One region of the Paenibacillus sp. FSL H8-0457 genome, then DNA from elsewhere that is predicted to be linked to it. Evidence: a T-box and tRNA genes for the amino acid it is inferred to sense, from the RefSeq annotation. Region 1 holds a T-box; the other holds one or more tRNA genes.
What was found. A T-box is a leader RNA that pairs with one kind of tRNA and senses whether it is charged. The one in region 1 lies ahead of argS (arginine--tRNA ligase), so its partner is inferred to be a tRNA-Arg.

Region 1 (3,418 bases):
TGTTTTATTTTCTGGCGTTAAAATACGGCAAAGTATCGCAGGTAGGTCCTATCGATAAACTGAGCGTGGTCATTGCCGTGATCCTGGCCTTTGTGTTTCTGGGTGAGAAGATCTCCTGGATTAACGCAGCCGGCGTTGCACTCATTGCCGTTGGCGCGCTTCTTGTTGCCGTTAAATAGTCCTCTACATAAAACCGCTGACACAGCGGCTTTTTGTTCTTTATCTTATTATCCAAACCTATAACTCTTATCAAGTTTATATATTTCTAATTATAAGCCGATCATGTCACAATGAGGATAAATCATGCGTGGAGGGGTGTTGTTATGTCAGAGCAAGTATGGAAACCTTACGATTACGATCGACAGCTATCGTTTGTATCTGCTTATGGAAAAGGAGCGGTAGAGCTGCTGGCGCCTCAACCCGGAGAACGGATTCTCGATCTGGGCTGCGGAACCGGCGACTTGACTCATGAAATTTCCAAATCGGGCGCACATGTAACCGGCATGGATTATTCCAGCGAGATGATTGAACGGGCCAAAAGCAAATATCCTGGACTTCCGTTTTTGACTGGGGATGGCGAGAACTTCGAAACCGAAACGCCATACGATGCCGTCTTCTCAAACGCGGCCTTGCACTGGATGAAGGATGCTGAAGGCGTGGTACGCTCTGTTCATGGAGCCCTTAAGCCCGGCGGCCGATTCGTTGCCGAGTTCGGAGGCAAAGGGAATATTGACGGCATCTACCAAGCCTTGAAAACCGTGTTCGCCGATCTTTATGGGATCGATGCGGACGCCCGGAATCCGTGGTATTTTCCTAGTCTTGGGCAGTATGCCAGCCTGCTTGAAGCCCAAGGGTTCCGCGTGCATCTCGCCCATCATTTCGACCGTCCCACGCGATTGTCCGATGGCAAGGACGGCATAAAGTTTTGGCTGCTGCATTTTGGCGATTGCTTTTTTGCCGGATTCTCGGCTGAAGCGAAGGACGAAGCGATCGCTCGCATCAGCCTAGCTGCTCAATCGACGCTATGGCAAGAGGATGCTTTCTACGCGGATTACCGGCGCCTGCGAGTATTTGCAGAAAAGATTTAGCCATTTGGGGGTTGCTTTTCTAAATAGAATGGTTATAATATGAAAAAACTTGAGAATATTATTTTCGTTGATTGGGAGAGTAACTGCACTTGACTTTAGTCCAAGCGAGCCGGGAGGGTGGAAACCGGTACAAAGTCGGCCGTGAAGCGGACCCAGGAGATGGCCTTCCGAAGCACCATGCTGTAGGGAGCCCCGGCTTACGCCGTTATCGTATGAAGGTGGTTAGACCCTTGAGGGTTTAACAACAAGAGTGGTACCGCGAGCACAAGTCCTCGTCTCTTTAGGAGATGAGGGCTTTTTTGATTTTCTGAGTCGTTTTTATATTTCCAAAGGGGGATTTACCGTGTTAAGTCAAAAGATTATTTCGAGCCTTCAACAAGCCGTGAACCAGGTCTGCGAAGCTTACGGCACCAAACTGCCGGAGTCCACTCCGATTCGGATCGAGCAGCCTGCCAGCATGGAGCATGGGGATTACGCAACCAACGTTGCGATGCAGCTTGCGAAGGTGCTCCGCAAGGCTCCCCTGCAAATCGCCGAGCTGATCCAAGCCGAGCTCGAGCAGGACGCATCCTACAAACAGCTCGTCCGCTCGACTGAGATTGTCGCCCCGGGCTTTATGAATCTGCGCATCGATTGGGAGCATTGGGCGAGCCACCATTTTGAACTCCCCCCGGCAGCTAACGAAAAGATCGTCATCGAGCACACGTCCATCAACCCGAATAAGTCCGCCCATATCGGGCATCTTCGAAATTCCTGTATCGGCGATACGCTCGTGAGATTAATGAGGAAGCTGGGTTACGAGGTCGAGGTGCATAATTATATTGACGACCTGGGCAATCAGCTGGCGGATACGGTGGTCGGCTTGCTCCACACGCCCCTGACGAAGGAGCATGCCCGGTTCGGCGATTACTGCTGGGACGTGTACTCAAGCACCAATAAAGCCTACGAAAGGGAGCCGGGGCTGGTTCAGCATCGGACTGAGGTTCTGCACGCATTGGAAGAGGGCAATCAGAACCTTTCCTGGATTGGACTGCTCGTTGCCGAGCGAATCGTTAAGGAGCATCTTGAGGAGATGAAGCAGTTCGGCATTGAATACGATCTGCTTGTATGGGAGAGCAGCATTGTTAGGGAGGGATTCTGGGCGTCGGCTTTCGAGCTGTTGAAGAATACCCCGCTGTTCCATCAGGAAACCGAGGGGAAACTTGCAGGCTGCTGGGTGCTCAAGCAATCAGGAACCGAAGCCGGAGACGAGGCGGAGTCGGACCACAGCATCGATAAAGTACTGGTGCGCTCGAACGGCATCCTGACTTACACCGCCAAAGACATCGCCTACCACTTGTGGAAATACGGCGTGCTTTCCAATGATTTTGTATATAAAAAATTCACCGACGAGGTTTGGACGACGAGCTCGCACGGCGAGGAGCGTACTTACGGCAAAGCGGACATGGTCATCAACGTCATTGATTACAGGCAGCAGTACCCGCAGGCGATGGTGAAGCAGGCTTTGGAAGGCCTGGGCTTCCAACAAGAGGCTGAGAAGCTGCGCCATGTCAGTTACGGCGTCGTCTCGTTAAGCCCTTCCGCTGCAGCGGATCTCGGCATCGATACTTCCGACGGTAAGGCATCCTATGCGATGTCCGGACGTCAGGGAATCGGGATCAAAATCACCGAGCTTATTCATCAAGTAGCCAAGGTCATCGAGGATACCCGATCCGATAAAAACGGTTTGTCCAGCCATGCGATCGCAACCGCCTCCATCCGTTACTACCTGCTTCGCTTTGCACTGCAAACCGAGGTGGTGTTCGATCTGAAGCAGGCCACTGAAATATCGGGGAATACGGGGGTGTATTTGCTCTATTCCTACGCGCGTGCACTCAGCGTGCTTAATAAAGCTCAAGAAGCCGAGGTTACGCCGTCTGTGCCTGCCCGGTTCCCTGCCATGGAAAAAGCGGAACATGCGCTGCTGCGGCATATCAGCACCTGGCATGATACCTTATATGCCGCCGGACGGGATCTATCTCCTAGTGCCATTTGCAACTTCACCTATGAGCTGTGCTCCCTGTTCAACAATTTTTACTCGGCATGCCCGATTCTGAAAGCAGCGGAGGAAATGCTCCAATTCCGCGTATGGCTCACTTCCTTATTCAAGAACACCCTTGGCGAAGCGCTGGAGGTGCTGGGTTTGCCTACTCCGAGCCGGATGTAAATTCACTCTGATGAATGAGCGGATCATGCCTAATAAAAAAGCCACCGTACTATTGTGTTGATCAAGTACGGTGGCTATCTTATCTTATTGCAATCCTCTGACGGTCAATCTGACCTGAACGCCG
Region 2 (3,418 bases), 1.5 Mb from region 1:
TAATTGCAACTAGTGTCCTGCTTGGTAGTCTTGGTTTGAGCGGACAGGTCATCGATGCAAGCGCCGCTAAGGCACCCGTTTCCGCCAGCCAAAAAACGTCCAAAAATGAAGTTGTACTGAAATGGAACGGCAAAACCTTGTCACAAAAAGGTCTAGTGCTGCATGGGGTAACTTATGTGCCAGCGACCGCTTTGCGGGATGGTCTGGGGATGCCTCTTAAATATGATTCCAAAAACCGCACGTATACACTGGGTAACGGCTATAACAAGCTGAGCGCCGCCGTGTATGCTGCAAACGAAATCGGCATTCTGTTGAACGGCTCGTATGCCGGCGAGCCTGGCGGGCAGATCATCAATGGACGTCTGTATCTGCCGTTCAAAACGATCAGCGAATACATGGGCGTTCAGGGACAATGGAATCCTTCCTTGAAAACACTGAGCATGACACAGAAGAAGCTGAATGACATTACCATTAAATCGGTTGCGCTGAAGAAGAAAATTCAGGGCGTAGACGCTGTAGTGAACTATCCTGTAATCAGCGGACTCGAGAATGCGGAGGTCCAAGCCGAAATCAACAAAGTGTTGAAAGAAAATGCGTCCGGCGTAATCACCGGTGCGGAAGGAAACGCCGAGGAATTCCCGCCGTCGGAATCCAGTTTCCCTTACGAATTCAGCGGCGACTTCGTGGTCCATTACAACCAGAACGACATCTTGAGCATTACGGCGTACGATTATTCGTACACCGGTGGTGCCCATGGCATGACCTTCCGTAAAAGCTTCACGTTCTCCTTGAAGGACGGCAAGCAAATGAAGCTGGGGGATTTCATCAACATGCAGGGCAAGAACAAGCAGAAGCTGAACAACCTTGTGCTGAGCAAGATGAAGAAAGTGGGAGGTTATCTCGGCGGTTTTGAGGGAGTGCCTGCCGATGCCGACTTCTACGTGAAGGATAACGCGGCGGTGCTGTACTTCCAGCTTTATGAGTACACCGCCTATGCCTATGGATTTCCTGAGTTTGAGCTGAAGCTGAAAGAGTGGAAGTAAAGTATACGGTAAGTGGTTTGTGTAAACTGCCATCATTTATTTTCATACTATAGCTTGTTTAGATACATGATGTTGTCCTGATGTAACACTGTACTGGAACCAGTTGCGATAAATCCCCTGATCACTTGAGCGTGGAGCATATACTCCTGCGCCCTATGATCAGGGGATTTTTTGTGTATTTCACAATAGGCGTGCCCTTTTTCCCCTCCCCTCAAGTTAAGACAGGCCTTTTAGGAGGGGATGGCCTTACCGTCTTTATGTTTTATTGAAAAAATCGTACCGAAGTGAGAGTATCCTTGGAGGAGCAACGCGTTCGCCTTTGAAATCGGGAAACAACCTTTTTCAATTCATTCCAGTTTCCCGATTTCAACAGCGACCGAAGGGGATACTCTCACTATTTAGTACTCGAAGTTTTCAATGAATCCAGAGGATAAGAAAAGGCAGGCACCGGATAACGGCGCCTGCCCTTTACTTCATTTCTTTTATAAGCCTTGCGGCGGTGTGTTTTCCAGTACTTGATCGATCAGTCCATACTCTTTGGCTTCGTCAGCCGTCATGAAGTAGTCGCGATCAGTATCCTTCTCGATGCGCTCCAGCGGTTGGCCGGTGCGTTCGGACAGGATGCGGTTCAGCTTGTCGCGCATTTTCAGAATGCGGCGGGCACGGATCTCAATATCCGTGGCTTGACCTTGTGCGCCGCCGAGCGGCTGGTGAATCATAATCTCGCTGTTAGGCAGTCCGTAACGTTTGCCTTTAGCGCCTGCGTTGAGCAGGAATGCGCCCATGGAAGCAGCCATGCCGACACAGATCGTCGAGACGTCCGGCTTGATGAACTGCATCGTATCGAATATCGCCATACCTGCGGTAATGGAACCGCCAGGGCTGTTGATGTAAAGATGAATATCCTTCTCGGGATCCTCAGCCGACAAGAACAGCATTTGGGCAATGATGGAATTGGCGACCACGTCATTTACGTCGGAGCCGAGGAAGATAATGCGGTCTTTCAGCAATCTGGAATAGATGTCGTACGCCCGCTCACCGCGGTTGCTTTGTTCAACGACCATAGGTATAAAACTCACGTGGAAAACCTCCTCTTAAGTACCTCATATAAATACTGTTACCGTATTACCCACATGATAAACAATTTAAATCAAAAAGTCAAAGAAAGTCAAACTATTGAGTAAAAAAAAGAGCCGTTATGGGCACTTTAGGGTAATCAGTATAGAGAATAAATGTTATAATGGCGCGCCCGCGAGGAATCGAACCTCGATCTCAGGCTCCGGAGGCCTACGTCATATCCATTGGACCACGGGCGCACAAAAATCAGCAACGAAGTTGATTATACCGCATCTATTTCAAAAATACAATAGCGGACAAAACTTTGTTCCTATTATATAGACGAGCCGGTAGTTGGCCATAATGTATAAGAATGCCTGGGGTAGAGAAATATACTTTCGGACACTTGCAACCGGCATGATTATTGGTTAGAATAAGGGTGGGACTTAAAAAGTTTAACTGGGACATTTTACGACCAGGTAGGAGAGCCGAGACGAAGTTTGCAGGAGTGGAATGCATGCGTAACCTATTAGAAATACAAGAGCAACTTCTGCCGGATCTGATGGACACTCTTAAACGAAGGTATACCATCCTTCATCAGATCAAGTTGTCCGGAATTGTTGGCCGAAGAACACTGGCTTCATCGTTATCGATGACCGAGCGTGTTCTCAGAGCAGAGACTGATCTTCTGAAAGCGCAAGGGCTGATCGAGATTGAAACGCTCGGCATGCGGATCAGCGGCTCAGGGATATGCTTGCTGGAGGAGTTGGAACCGGTCATGAATGAGTTGTTCGGACTGGTTGAACTGGAAGAGAAGATTCGTCAGGCTTACGGGCTTCGTAAAGTGGTCATTATTCCCGGTGACAGCGAGTCATCTCCGGAAGTCAAACGTGAGCTTGGCCGGGCCGGAGCAAGAACGCTGCTTAACTTTGTCCAGGATGGAGATACGATTGCCGTAACAGGCGGCTCCACGCTCGCCGAAGTGGCAGAGCAGATGTCCTCTTTGCCTGGCGGCGAACCGTTGACAAGCACTTGGTTTGTGCCGGCGCGTGGCGGCCTCGGGGAGAGCATGGAGATTCAAGCGAACACCATTGCTTCCAAAATGGCTAAGCGCGTTGGGGCTGAGTACCGATTGCTTCATGTTCCGGATCTGCTCAGCGAGGATGCTTATCAATCGTTGGTTCAGGATCAGCACATCCAAGAGATCGTGGATGTGATCAGGCGCAGCCGCGTCATTATTCACGGCATCGGGGATGCCATGGAGATGGCCAGACGGCGGAAGCTGGATGAAGGCTCTATCCGGAACTTGCAGGCAGATG

Region 2: it has a tRNA-Arg gene. The T-box ahead of argS (arginine--tRNA ligase) is inferred to sense a tRNA for this amino acid. The anticodon was not compared.

The regions. Positions count from the first base shown of each region.
Region 1 is NZ_CP150293.1:1,746,744-1,750,161, reverse strand. It holds gene MHI43_RS07485 (EamA family transporter) at 1-179, shown strand, start outside; gene MHI43_RS07480 (class I SAM-dependent methyltransferase) at 324-1,088, shown strand; T-box leader at 1,147-1,371, shown strand; gene argS (arginine--tRNA ligase) at 1,432-3,294, shown strand; gene MHI43_RS07470 (hypothetical protein) at 3,379-3,418, opposite strand, start outside.
Region 2 is NZ_CP150293.1:220,177-223,594, forward strand. It holds gene MHI43_RS01095 (DUF4163 domain-containing protein) at 1-1,043, shown strand, start outside; gene clpP (ATP-dependent Clp endopeptidase proteolytic subunit ClpP) at 1,526-2,122, opposite strand; tRNA gene MHI43_RS01105 (tRNA-Arg) at 2,285-2,359, opposite strand; gene MHI43_RS01110 (sugar-binding domain-containing protein) at 2,617-3,418, shown strand, end outside.